DNA from 2 places in the Paenibacillus sp. FSL H7-0323 genome. Region 1 is predicted to be linked to the other one. Evidence: predicted binding sites of a transcription regulator. Region 1 holds the regulator's gene; the other holds the start of a gene.
The links. The regulator LexA, encoded in region 1, represses DNA repair genes until DNA is damaged. The targets are predictions, from matches to a motif close to CGAACATATGTTCG.

Region 1 (7,348 bases):
AAAGCTTAATATCTTCAATCTCATCACGGTCAGGGTCTTGTACACACACGTCAATAACCTGTGCCCCACTCTTCACCTGAGCACGGGCAATTTCTGAGGCTTCCTCATATTTACCTTCGACGATAAGACGTTTAAATTTACGAGAGCCAAGTACATTCGTACGTTCACCAACCATGTATGGGCGGTTGTCGTTCTCAATATAGATAGGCTCAATGCCTGAAAGTGCAGGTGGATGATTACCTGTCAGCGGGCGTGGAGGATATTCAGAAAGTGCTTCCTTCATCGCACGGATATGCTCTGGTGTCGTTCCACAGCAACCCCCTGCAATGTTCAGCCAGCCTTTTTCGGCAAAGGCTGCAATCTTGCGAGCTAAAGAATCTGGAGATTCATGATAATGTCCGTTCTCATCCGGCAATCCTGCGTTTGGATAACAGCTCACGGCTGCGGAGGAGATCTCCGAAAGCGAACGAATGTGATCCCGCATAAACTCAGGACCAGTCGCACAGTTGAGGCCCATAGAGATAGGCTTCAGATGTTCTAATGAGATATAAAATGCTTCAATATTCTGACCCGCCAATGTAGTACCCATTGGTTCAATTGTTCCGGAAATCATAACCGGCAATGTGATGCCAGTCTTTTCAAAAGCATTACGAATACCAATACTTCCAGCTTTAACGTTAAGTGTATCTTGAGAGGTCTCCAGCAGCAAAACATCTACTTTACCGTCGATCAATGCCACTGCTTGTTCCTCATAGCTATCAACTAACTCTTGGAAAGTAACGCCTCCAGTTACTGAGAGCGTTTTTGTTGTTGGACCCATAGCCCCCACGACGTATCGCGGACGGTCAGGTGTGTCATATTTGTCTACTGCTCTGCGAGCCAACTCTGCTGCCGCTAGATTGATCTCACGTGCCCGCTGAGGAATATCATATTCAGCTAGCACAACAGAGGTTGCACCAAATGTGTTAGTCTCAATGAGATCAGCCCCTGCTTCGAGGTACTGCTCATGAATCGTCTGAATGACTTCTGGACGTGTTAATACCAGCATTTCATTACAGCCGTCCAGCTCATCGCCTCCAAAATCTTCTCCAGTAAGAGGCACCTGTTGGATCATCGTGCCCATTGCGCCATCAAGGATCAAAATCCTTTGTTGTAAGCTTTCCTCAAGTGTATATTTAGCCAACTAATAGTCCCCCCAGTAAAACATTAGAGTAAGTTTAGCAGAATAAAGGAATTTCGAAAAGCCTTCCTTTCCACTCTGCTTTATCTGTTATTGCTCAGTAACCTTTGCGAACCTTTGAATCATGGTTTCACAGACAGCTCTTTGCTAGGCATAGAGTGCTGTGTCCGGGCTGTCACATGTGAAGTGACATTATATTGTCCTTCCTTTTCAAGGGTCCCTTCTGCTTGATAGACTCCTTTACCAATTAGCTTTCCCTTAAGCTCTATTTTCTGTCCCTCATCATTTTTATTCACAATTTCGAACAGAACCTCTTTTGCATCATCTACTGCCTCGTTATCTTGGGTCACCACAGCTTCAAAGGTTACCTTTTGATTTACAACAACTTCTTCAGGACTCCATTGTAGTTCGACTTTGATAGGTTCCATAGACATGTTCATATTCATGTTATGTATTTCTGAATGCTTGGTTCCATTTGAAGAACATCCACCTAGTACTAGAAGTGTTGCACCTAATAATACAGCGACTAATTTCTTCGATCTCATCATTCGGAGCCCTCCCAATCATTATCGAATAATAAAAATCTACCAATTCATGTTATACATCTCCATCTATTATACACATTATTATTGGTTTTTCAGTATTTTGCATCAATTCCGCATTAGTCTTGTGACTTAAATCATTTACTTAAAAATCTAATGAAATCCTTATGTTAGTATGTATGTACAGAAAAGCAGCGAGTTTCTTAGGATCTCAGAAACTCGCTGCTTTTATAAAGTCTTTATATTGGAGCTAATAGCTCTGTATATCTTACAAGGATTGAACTAGTGGAAGAAGTTCCTCAAGGTGATTGATTTCATGATCCGGATGAATATCAAGACTAGGTGCTCTACCTTTTCTATTAATCCAGACCGCGGTCAACCCTGCTGCCAGCCCCCCACGGATATCCGTTGTCAGCTTATCGCCGACCATAACCGCTTGCTCAGGCGTTACATCAAGAAGCTCTAAAGCATGCAGGAAAATTTCCTTATCCGGTTTGCCTTTACCAAAGCTTCCGGAAATCACAATATGATCAAAGAAAGGAATTAACTCGGGCACACCATCTAGTTTCTCTTGTTGCAGTGCAGGACAGCCGTTCGTAAGTAGCAAAAGCTTCACTTGACCCCGTAACTGTTCCAGTACATGCATTGTTTCTTCATAGATGTATGGACGTTTTCTGCGCTCTGCTGCGAATTTAGTTGCCAAGGTCTCAGCTAGTGCTTCGTCTTCCACCCCTAACACTGCAAGTCCGCGACGCCAAGACTCTTTACGATATACCGGTGCAAGCTGCTCCAATTGACGGAATTCTGGCTGTTCACCTGCCGTAAAGTTAGCCCAGAGTGCTTCATAAGGATTAATTCCGATCATCTTTGTAAATGGGAACGTCTCATAAGATTCATACAAGCTACTTGCTTCCTTACGAACTGCAACTTCTAGTTCTTGTGGATCGATCGTATCCCCGGCGGCTTCACAAGCAGAACGAAATGCTTCTTCGACGCTCCGATCATCCCACAGCAATGTATCATCAAGGTCAAATAGTACAGCAGAAATTGGCATTACAGGTCTCCCTCTCCCTTTAACTGGTCTAGTTCTATTCGTGAACTACTTCAATGTTGTGAGCTTTAGCAAATGCTTCTAATCGTGTACTCATCGCATTAGTATCATAGCGATTCATAAGTTTTGTGAAAATCCATTTCGTACGTTTCCCTTTGTGCTTAATGACTACAGCTCCACGCGAAAGGGTGATTTTCTCAATATCTGCAGCTGGAAGTCCGCGTTCGCGATTGAATTTAATAGTGGACAGTCTTGCTTTTTCCACCTTCAAGTACGGACGACGGAAGAACAATAGCGCTGCCAGCAAATAGTACAGTACTACTCCCAGCCAATTAGCCAGCATGCCATTACCTTTGGCCTGATCAATAGAACCAACTACCCAAAACATAGTGCCAAGTATCACTAACACTACCGGAAATGCAATGTTGCGACCTTTAAAGACTTCGGCATTCTGGGTAGGAGATTTAGAGGCATAAATCGTATCCTTGCCTTGCTTCTTTCTTTGCTTGTTGATTTGCTGTGTGTTGCGTTGAACCATTCTTTCCCAAGAACGGGCCATGTGCGTTCCCCCTAGTCATCCTGAAATATCTATGAAAAGGAACAGCGAGCTAATGTTTAAGCCCCTTGTTACCTTGTTCATGCTCATCGTTATCTACTACTTCAATAGTATTTAATTGTGCTCGGAAGTTATTGCGGATATTCCCCAGGTAAATTTCACGAAGCTTGGCGCGTTCCGCCACTTCCTCTTGATTAAGGCCTACGCTCTTCTGTTTGCGTGCCAATTCGTTAATTCGCGCGACCAACTCATCAATATTCAATACTTTCCCTCCCCCTATAAATTAATTCTAACTCTGCCATGAGAAAAAGAGCTTGTCAAGGTCTACTCCCTGCAAGCTCTACTGGTCATTCTATTATGTTCTCAGAAAATTAATAAATAGGTAAAGTAAGTATGTCTCCAGCGTTAATTTGACTACTCTTAATCCCACTTGAACGTTTAATTCCTTCTATATAAACAACTGTCTTCATATCAGCTGGTTTATTCTTAAGGGCAATACTCCATAGTGTATCTCCACGTTCAACCACAATCCGCTTCTCTTCCTTCATTATAGTCGTCGATCCTGCAAATACATTTCCCACTACTGTTAGGCCAGATAATACTAGCACGAAAATCAATATTAACTTAATAAAGAAATCTTGACGGAACAACGAAATCATCCCTCCAAGCAAACGTTCCGTTATCTCTTTCACCTTAGCGGAATTACGGGCAACGTCATTATGTCCTATAGATTCAACCACTGGGGCCTTATCGTAGATGCTGCGGTATGTACTGTATTTTAGCATAATCATCATCCTCCAAACACTTGTTCTTACTTTCGAATTTATAATAACACGAACATGTGTTTTGTTCAATACTATTTCAGAACAATTGTTCTCTTTTTTTCGAGAGACTCAAACGGTTCATTTTATTATCATTCATCTACCATTTTTTAACTCTAGCAGATTAATATTTATAATAGTTAGAACTTATGTTTGTGCGAACGGTAGTTCTATGTTATAATTTTCCCAAACATTACTATATGGGGTTGATTCCAATGTCAAAGATTTCAAGTCGCCAGCTGGCGATCCTGGAATTTATACGAAGCGAAGTCCGCAGCAAGGGTTATCCACCTTCCGTCCGGGAAATTGGAGAAGCTGTTGGCCTTGCTTCCAGCTCCACAGTTCACGGTCATTTGGACCGGCTTGAGAAGAAGGGACTTATTCGTCGAGATCCAACGAAGCCACGTGCAATAGAATTACTAGGCCAAGAGGATTCAGAGAATGTTCACCAATTCGCGCAGACCATCTCACGGATTCCTGTCGTAGGTAAAGTTACCGCCGGGGTACCTATCACTGCTACAGAGAATATCGAAGACTACTTCCCACTTCCTACTCACTATGTAGGTGACAACAAAGTATTTATGCTGTCTGTCATGGGTGATAGTATGGTTGACGCAGGCATTATGAATGGTGACTATGTGATTGTTCGCCAACAACAAACAGCGGACAACGGAGATATCGTTGTAGCCATGACCGAAGAAGATGAAGCAACCGTTAAGACCTTTTACAAGGAACGTGATCATATACGGCTTCAGCCGGAGAATCCAGCTTATGAGCCGCTTCGCCTTAATCGCGTAACTATTCTCGGAAGAGTCATCGGATTGTTTCGAGATATCCACTAAGTATGCACTTCTAACATAAAAGGCTGTTCCGCATATGCGGAACAGCCTTTTTTCTACGTTTTTTTGCTTTTCCAACCACTTACGAACATTTGTTCCCAATGGCTAAAATGGCCATTTTCTATGAATAACCCTTTAGGCGTTCTGCTCATATCCTAATTAGAAAGGAGTGTTGCGTATAATGCCCAACTACCGAATTATTGTAGATCTGACCCAACGAATGTTATATCTTCTGGACAATGATATTGTGATTAGAGGTTACCCTGTCGGCATCGGTAAGATGTTAACCCAATCCCCAGTGGGTGAATTCACTATTATTAACAAACAACCCGACCCAGGGGGTCCCTTCGGTGTGTTTTGGATGGGACTGTCTAAACCACACTACGGAATTCATGGAAACAATGACCCTTCCTCCATTGGGAAAGAGGTGTCCCACGGCTGCATCCGGATGTACAACGAGGATGTGTTAGCACTCGCTGCTATTGTCCCTATAGGCACACGAGTAACGATAAGAAATTAAATTCGAATGGAGGCTCGGCAACCCCCAAATCACATTAAAAAATGGGGGTCATTACATAAGTAAGTATTTTTTCATTAGCATACTAGGAGTTTCGTGATTATATGTCGAATATTGTTAACAGGATTGCAAATTGAAAAGGATGTGTTTAGTTTGAATAATTCAAAAATTAGAACCCTCGTCGATTTTAAAGTCGATGCACTGGGTAAGCTGTCCGGTTTACTTTTAAATGATGAACAAGCTAGTGGAAAAAAAGTGAATTTGCTCACCTCTTTTGGCAGCATTCAGGGAATCGTCTCTCCAACCGTCTCCAACAAAGAGGATGTATTTGATTTAAAATCTTTGATGGATGATGTAATTGTAGACGAATACATATCTTATTTGGGAGCAGAACACCCTGATAAAAATTTCAGCTATAACTTTGTTGTCCTCAATGACGTTACTGTAAGACCTTATGCTAGTTATGGGACTCCGATCGAATACAAACAGCTGATTGTTTATACCGATCATATCACTGCCTTCAATTTTCTATAGGTTTTCATAATCATCTTAAAAAGCACCCTTGCAGCAACCCCCAATTTTGCATCATTTGCAGAATCGGAAGGTTTCTCTGGGTGCTTTTTTTGGGTTAATCGTGAAGCCGATCCTATAATTCCACGAATTTCCCTTTTAAAAGATACTAGTGGAGATCATTCAGGCATATCTTTCAATAAGCAACAATTTGAGTCTAATGAGATAACTAGGAGGTGTGATTATATGCTGATTATCTTGATGTACTTATTTGCTATTTTAGGAGTTGTTTTAATTCTAAGTGCCGCCATTATAAAATTGAAAACGCTATCTGCTTCATCTGAAATTTCTAAGCTAGTTAATGCGACCTCATCTTTTAACATCAGCTTCACCAAAACATTCATTCCCCCCAATCAATCTCACTTGATTGCACTTAACGAGCCTAATAAAAAATTGGCAATCGGTACCAAAAATCCGAAGAGTAACAAAAAAGCAGTAGCAAAGCTATACTCTTTTGATAATGTAATGGGATCCGAGATTGTGGTTAACGCACTCACCCTTTCAAAAGTCTCCAAAAGACATCAAAACAGCAAAACTACTGCAACAAGTGCAGATATTAACGTCCTTAAGGAAGCTGATGAAGAAGCTAATGTGATTGAAGAGCTTACGCTTAAAATATATATGAACAGCAAAGAAACGCCTGTGTATTGTATCTCCTTCTTGCCGGGTTTATTGCCTATTCAACAATCCGACAACCAGTACAAGGAAGCTTACTCCCAAGTACAACAATTACATGCACTGTTCAGGTCAATCGTATCTGAATAATTAAGTTGTTTTTTGCGCAATAAGATGTGTGAAAATAGCAACGTCCTTGTATGGAGATAAACTGCTTAACTTAAGCTCTAGCTCCACCATTTCTACATGCCATTGCTCATCCATTTTTATTTCATTATCCACAATATATCCGTAGATATTATGTATTCCGTATATACTTCTAATCTCATAACCACACTCCGCGAGCCATTCCACTAATTGATCTTTTGTATAGATGGTAATGTCTGTTTGAATAATGCCGCTATATTCCTGCGTGTTTCCAATACTGTCTATAGCCCCCATAGGATCTTTATTCATAACGGCTTTTTTCATCACTTTTGCCACTGGATTATGAGTTATAAGAGAAAGCATTCCGTTTTCATTTTGTTTTTTACTAATGTCCATTAACAATTGTTTTGGATCATCGAGATATTCAAGCACATTATGGCAAAAAATCCAGTCATATCCGTCCGCTAATACATCTGCATCTTGTAGCGTTGCCGATCTAAAGGCTATGTT
Region 2 (7,348 bases), 290 kb from region 1:
TTCTTAAAATCCATATCTGGTGATGCTTGCATTTTACTCAGCACATCACAATGAAAATCCGCAACCTGTAGCTTATCGGTTCTCATCCCAAGCCCTCGCTTTCATGCAGCCCTATTCCAGATTCTATGCTTAAAAACGCCAGACTATATACGAAAAGCAAAAAACCTGTTTACATAAGTAAACAGGTTCATCCGTTCTATGCTTCTATTATCTGGGTTCTACAATCAATTTAATCGCGGTTCGATCCTCTCCATCAATCACAATGTCTGTAAATGCCGGAATGCAGATCAAATCTACTCCGCTTGGTGCAACAAATCCCCGGGCAATGGCAACTGCTTTGACTGCTTGATTCAGTGCTCCAGCTCCAATAGCTTGTAATTCGGCCGATCCACGTTCACGAAGAACACCTGCTAAAGCGCCGGCGACGGAATTTGGATTGGATTTAGCTGATACTTTTAATACATCCATAGTAAGTACCTCCCCTGGGAAAATAATGGTGTTCTTCCACTACTTTAGATGTTATTCGCGAGAGAAGAAATAATTCCTTCTTTTTGCGGACTACTCTGGAGAAAATGGTACAATAGATACTCTTTTTCGATATAATAAATATCACACTTTACCCTTATTCGGCGAAATTACCCGGAAAATCACTTATCTTATCCTACTACTAGCTCATTACCCATTCATCTTCACGTAGCCGTATTTTCTCCAGACGGATAGCCGCGCCAGTATTCTCATCTAACTCTGCAAATAAACCGTGAAGCTGCCATTTGCCTTCATCAACAACAAATCGTGCTGGAAGCTGTGTAGTGAACTTATAAAGTACTGCATCTCTTTCCATACCCAGAATCCCTTCGCTTGAACCAACCATGCCCGCATCGGTCAAGTAAGCCGTTCCACCCGGCAAAATCACATCATCATTCGTCTGAACGTGAGTATGGGTCCCTACTACAATTGATGCGCGACCATCCATGAAATAGCCCATGGCGATTTTCTCAGAGGTAACCTCTGCATGGAAATCAACGAGAATGCATTTATGATCTCTACGTAGCTCTTCCACAATTTCTTCACCCACACGGAAAGGACAATCAATCGCAGGCAAAAATGTACGGCCTTGCAAGTTAACTATTGCCAGCTCTTTGCCGTTACCTTTAACAACTGTATATCCTCTTCCCGGTGTTCCTGGAGGAAAATTAGCAGGACGGATAATCCGGGCCTCGTCGTCGATAAACTCGAAGATATCCTTGTTGTCCCATGTGTGATTGCCCATGGTGATTCCGTGAACACCCCAGTTAAAAAATTCATTTGCGATCGCTTTAGTAATACCTCTACCGGCAGCAGAATTTTCACCGTTAACTATGATTATATGTGGTTGATATTTGCTTTTTAATGAGGGCAACATCTCCCGAAGTGCCTTCCTGCCTACACTACCTACGATATCTCCAATGAATAGTACTTTAATGTTTCTCTCCTCCTAATCTTAACCTCTTCATCTAGCGGAAAAGTCTTCATATTTAAAAGAAAAAAGGCCCCGCTTAGGGGCCAATTTTCATCAAATATAAGAAAGTATAAGTTATATCTTATCCTTTAACCTTATATTCCTAGCAGAAACATATACCAGGAAACGATCATAAATATCGTTATTTCCAAAGCGTATGTTATCTACTTATTGCCTATTTAGCGTATTCAACAGCCCGTGTCTCACGAATAACGGTAACCTTGATATGTCCTGGATAATCCAGTTCACTTTCAATCATCTTCGTAATATCGCGAGCAAGACGGAATGCCTCTGCATCGTCAATCTTCTCTGGCTGTACCATCACGCGCACCTCACGGCCCGCTTGAATAGCAAATGATTTCTCAACGCCTTCGAATGACTCTGAGATTTCTTCCAGTTTCTCTAGACGTTTAATATACGTTTCCAGTGTTTCACGGCGAGCACCAGGTCTAGCAGCCGACAATGCGTCAGCGGCACCAACCAACATAGCAATAACCGAGGTAGCTTCGCAGTCTCCATGATGAGATGCGATACTGTTGATAACAACCGGATGTTCTTTATATTTCTTCGCTAGTTCAACGCCGATCTCAACATGCGAACCTTCCACTTCATGATCCAGCGCTTTGCCGATATCATGGAGTAATCCTGCACGTTTTGCAAGCACGATGTCTTCCCCAAGCTCACCGGCCATCAGTCCTGTTAAATAAGCAACCTCCATGGAGTGCTTCAATACATTTTGACCATAGCTTGTACGGAATTTCAGACGCCCCAGAATCTTGATCAAATCTGGATGCAAACCGTGAACGCCCACTTCGAAAGTAGCTTGTTCACCATATTCCCGAATCCGTTCGTCCACTTCTTTGCGGGATTTCTCCACCATCTCTTCAATACGAGCGGGGTGAATACGTCCATCAGCCACCAATTTCTCAAGTGCCGTACGGGCCACTTCACGGCGGATTGGATCAAATCCTGACAAAATAACTGCTTCCGGCGTATCATCAATAATGAGGTCGATACCTGTAAGAGTTTCCAAAGCACGAATATTACGGCCTTCACGACCGATAATCCGACCTTTCATCTCTTCATTCGGCAACGTAACAACTGAAACCGTTGTTTCCGCTACGTGATCAGCTGCACAGCGTTGGATAGCGAGTGTGATGATTTCACGGGATTTCTTATCCGCTTCTTCTTTCGCCTGCTGTTCAATTTCTTTGATCATTTGTGCCGTTTCATGGCGAACTTCTTGCTCAACATTGCTAAGAATGATACTTCTTGCATCTTCGATGCTTAAATTGGAGATACGTTCCAATTCAGTGACTTGGTTTTTGTAAATAACATCAATTTGCTGTTGGGTTTCATCAATTCGTTTCTCTTTGTTAGCTACTTGTTCTTCTTTTCTTTCAAGCGATTCCATTTTTTTATCCAGAGATTCTTCCTTTTGCAGCAAACGTCTCTCTTGCCGTTGGATTTCATTCCGACGTTCACGAGTTTCTTTCTCAGCTTCAGTACGGATTCTATGGACTTCGTCCTTAGCTTCCAATACTGTTTCTTTCTTCAGCGCCTCAGCGTCCTTCTTCGCATTCTCAACGATGACAACGGCTTCTCTTTCTGCGCTTTGGATTTTAGCTTCTGCAAGGGATTTACGAATAAAATAACCGAACCCAAAGAATATTGCAGCTACAACGAGAACGATAATGACCCAGATCCATGATTCCAGCATCTGTTCACCTCCTCGTTGGTTCCTCTCCAAGGTATATCCCTGGGAATTGTGCAGTTGTTTAACTATCCGTTCATCACCATACAAAAAACCGGTAAACAACCGATTGCCATACTGCACATGCTGCACATGCACACTGCCCGCCTTATCCGGCGATTACATTTCATATGAGTTGTACGTGAACCGTTTAAAACAGTCTCCTTTTTGGGAAGGAAAAAGGATTCTAATTTTATGCCGATTCATGTTATATTTTATTATTTATAAAAAGACATTGTCAAGAGAGTCGATATACGCATTAATGTCAAGAGAATCAGTGATTCTAGTAAAACTCCTCATCTTCACCTTCATAATTGTCTTCCGCAAGTAAAGTATTGATCACTTGGCGAACCATATCGCCCGAAAATCCACGGCGCATAAGGAAGGCTCCAGTCTTTCTTCGCTTATCTGAAGCTTCTCCACGGATGAGATTCCATTTCTTGCGCCCAGTTTCGAGTGCGCTCTCCAGCTCTTGTTCAGGAGTAATATTCTCCAAAGCTTCCGATATAAGGGTTTTGTCAATCCCTTTCTCACGTAGCTCTTGTCGAATCCACATCTTCCCTTTCCGCTGGTTCGCTATTCGTTGCTCTGCCCATTGCTTAGCATATAAAGGGTCATCAAGAAGTCTTTCCTCCTGCAGCCGCTGCACCACTTCCGCAATAATAGTCTCTCCTATTTCCTTCTGGCGTAAACGGCGAGTCATTTCTATAGCGGTGCGTGGTTTACGTTCTAGATAACGGAGGCCTTCTACATAAGCTCGTTGACGCTCATCAGCTACAACAATTTCAACCAAATCAGCCTTCATAAAAGAATTACCAGTAATCATTCGATATTTAATCATGACGTCCTCGTGCACAGTCATGTTATATGCTCCGAAATGTATGATATAACGGTGGTCAGATTTCTTTTGACGTTCTACTTTAGTGATCTCTAAGAGTTCTCCTTCAGGAAAATCAGATAACACCTGCTCATCTTGTTCTTCTGCTTCAAAATCCAGTTGTATTACCATAGTTGTTTGTCACCTCGTAGCAATAGATCGGTTATCGTCTTACTTTCGTTACTTGTTAAGAAAAGACACCCTGCAACAATCAATCACAGGGCGTCCTATTGCTTAATATACTATTCGATTTCGAGAAGCAATTTCTCTTCTTCTTCTTGCTCTGCAATAATATCTTCATTCTTCGGCGCAGCAACAATAGTGGATAAATTACTTGCTTCACGGATCTTATTCTCAATAATAAGGGCAATATCCTGATGTTCCTTCAAAAACTGTTTAGCATTCTCACGGCCTTGACCGAGACGCTCGCCTTCGTAGGAATACCATGCACCACTCTTATTCACGATATCCATTTCAGTACCGATATCTACAAGACTTCCCTCTTTGGAAATCCCTTCACCATACATAATATCAACATCAGCCTGTTTAAATGGAGGAGCTACTTTATTCTTCACAATCTTGATCTTAGTACGGTTACCAACCACATCGTTCCCCATCTTGATGCTCTCTACGCGACGTACATCTAAACGTACAGAAGAGTAGAATTTCAATGCACGACCACCCGGAGTTGTCTCAGGGTTACCGAACATAACACCGATCTTCTCACGAAGCTGGTTGATAAAGATAGCGATCGTATTGGATTTGCTAATGGCACCAGAAAGCTTACGAAGTGCTTGAGACATCAAGCGAGCCTGCAATCCGACGTGGGAATCACCCATATCGCCTTCAATTTCAGCCTTAGGTACCAAAGCAGCAACGGAGTCAACGACAATAATATCAACGGCTCCACTACGAACAAGTGCTTCGGCGATTTCCAGCGCTTGTTCACCCGTGTCTGGCTGAGAAAGCAGCAATTCATCGATATTTACGCCCAAGTTACGTGCATATTTCGGATCAAGCGCATGCTCGGCATCGATAAATGCAGCTTGTCCGCCTTGTCTTTGCACTTCTGCAATAGCATGAAGAGCAACTGTTGTTTTACCTGAAGATTCCGGTCCATATACTTCAATAATACGTCCCTTTGGAAGTCCGCCTATACCTAACGCAATATCAAGTGCCAAAGATCCGCTAGGTACAACTTCCACTTGCATATGCGTGGATTCTCCCAGTTTCATTACCGAACCTTTACCAAATTGTTTTTCTATTTGACGAAGCGCCATATCAAGCGCTGCACGACGATCTGACAATCAGACCACTTCCTTCACTGTTTATAGTAATATAATAACGTGTTTTTAAGGTCTTGCCAAGCTTTTTTTCGAACATACATTCGTTTTTTTTGTCTTGGGCGTTATTTATCCCTTTTATTGTAAGCCTCCCTCCGGAGATAGAAGTTAATTAAATTCCCCACTTCACCGGACATCAACGACTTATGATCATGAGTAGTCATCGTGATCAAAATCTCTGCAAATATACAAAAAACCGCAGCAAAGAAATCTCAGTGCCACGGTTCTTCCGTATGTGTTTATTATAACTGGGCTAATCTCCCATTACAAGTCTGAACCCTCAAGAGGTGTCTCCACCTTGCGTTCCTCAAGTCTCCGCCACAGACGATACAGCAGAGCCTTTACAGTACGCAACCGGATATTTTCCCGTGTACCTTTAAGATTAAGCTCATAGACCTCTGTCTTACGTCCCCGTTCAGCCAAGCCGATAAATACAAGTCCAACAGGCTTGCGCTCAGAATAACCCGGTCCAGCCACACCCGTAACAGATAAGCCGAAATCGCTGTCTGCAATCATTCTCACTTGGTCAGCCAACACCTCGGCAACTTCTCGACTTACGGCTCCAGGAGCATTGGGTCCCTCCAAATAAGCACTTGGCGCATTCAGTAGCTTTTTCTTTAGGTCATTCGAATAGCAGACGATTCCGCCGGCAAACATCGATGCACTGCCTGGAATATTTGTTATGCTCTCCATCAGCAAACCTCCGGTGCAGCTCTCTGCCGCACTTAAGGTCAGACCGGCATCCGCCATCCAATCCACAATCAATTGCTCCAGCGGCACATCAATGTTCGCATACAAATGTTCCGGCAAAATCTCCTTGATTTGTTGTTCCAGTATCTCCAGCTTTTTTGTAGCTTCATGCTCAGAAGGGGCCTTTGTCGAAATACGAACAGTTACCTCTCCCTCTTTGGCATACGGAGCAATCGTTGGATCAGTCTGACTGCGAATCAGTTCGATGAGCTTGTCCTCCAGCAGTGATTCTCCGATGCCGGCAAATTTGAGCATTTTTGAATAAAGCGGTGTTTCGTTCGTCAAGGCGTGCTGCTGTAGCCACGGTACTGCTTTATCTACGAACATCGGTTTCATCTCACGAGGTGGACCTGGAAGCACAATATAATATTTCTTCTCATGCTCAAAAGCAATCCCAACCGCAAGACCGATTTCATTCGGCAACGGTGTAGTTCCTTCAATTATAAGTGCCTGTTTGCGGTTATTTTCGGTCATAACGATCTTACGATCATCAAAGAAACGTTGTACATGATCCATCGCCAAACGATCAATATGGAGCGTTCTACCTAGCGATGCAGCCAGTGCATCTTTAGTCAGATCATCCTCAGTGGGGCCAATTCCGCCCGTAAAGATAATAACGTCGGCCCGACTCTGAGCGATCTCGATGGCTTGCTGCAGACGGCTGCTGTTATCACCGACAACGGTTTGAAAGTATACATCGATTCCGATGGCAGCTAGCTCGATAGACAAAAACTGGGCATTACTATTCACGATTTGACCGAGCAAAAGCTCTGTCCCTACTGCAATAATCTCCGCTCTCATACCTGGCTTTCGCCTCCTCGTTATAATGTAGGTACACTGCTTTTGGATTTCAAAAAAGGTAATAGGTGCTTCACCTATTACCTTTCCTTGTATATCCAGCTTACATGCTTACGCATTATGCAGCTGTAGCAGATCCTTATTCTTCACAAAATAATCAATTCCAGAATAAATAGTGATCAGCGCTGCGGCCCAAATAGCAATATCGTCTACAGGAATACTGACAAATTGAAATGGGAAATTATTCAACAACAGCAGTGAGATCGCAACAATTTGTACAACCGTCTTTATCTTGCCCCATTTGCTGGCGGCAACCACTTTTCCCTCTA

Region 2: recA (recombinase RecA) is a predicted target of LexA. The motif match lies at 5,505-5,518, and genes of this name have one in related genera.

What each region holds. Positions count from the first base shown of each region.
Region 1 covers NZ_JBBODB010000001.1:1,826,040-1,833,387, forward strand. The annotation lists gene metH (methionine synthase) at 1-1,123, opposite strand, end outside; gene MHH89_RS08375 (FixH family protein) at 1,303-1,728, opposite strand; gene MHH89_RS08380 (HAD family hydrolase) at 1,991-2,776, opposite strand; gene MHH89_RS08385 (hypothetical protein) at 2,811-3,332, opposite strand; gene MHH89_RS08390 (DUF896 domain-containing protein) at 3,382-3,591, opposite strand; gene MHH89_RS08395 (LysM peptidoglycan-binding domain-containing protein) at 3,701-4,114, opposite strand; gene lexA (transcriptional repressor LexA) at 4,366-4,992, shown strand; gene MHH89_RS08405 (L,D-transpeptidase) at 5,171-5,509, shown strand; gene MHH89_RS08410 (hypothetical protein) at 5,660-6,040, shown strand; gene MHH89_RS08415 (hypothetical protein) at 6,263-6,841, shown strand; gene MHH89_RS08420 (methyltransferase domain-containing protein) at 6,842-7,348, opposite strand, start outside.
Region 2 covers NZ_JBBODB010000001.1:2,118,657-2,126,004, forward strand. The annotation lists gene MHH89_RS09575 (dipeptidase) at 1-86, opposite strand, end outside; gene MHH89_RS09580 (stage V sporulation protein S) at 208-468, opposite strand; gene MHH89_RS09585 (TIGR00282 family metallophosphoesterase) at 668-1,462, opposite strand; gene rny (ribonuclease Y) at 1,674-3,218, opposite strand; gene MHH89_RS09595 (regulatory protein RecX) at 3,535-4,260, opposite strand; gene recA (recombinase RecA) at 4,371-5,435, opposite strand; gene MHH89_RS09605 (competence/damage-inducible protein A) at 5,736-7,022, opposite strand; gene pgsA (CDP-diacylglycerol--glycerol-3-phosphate 3-phosphatidyltransferase) at 7,131-7,348, opposite strand, start outside.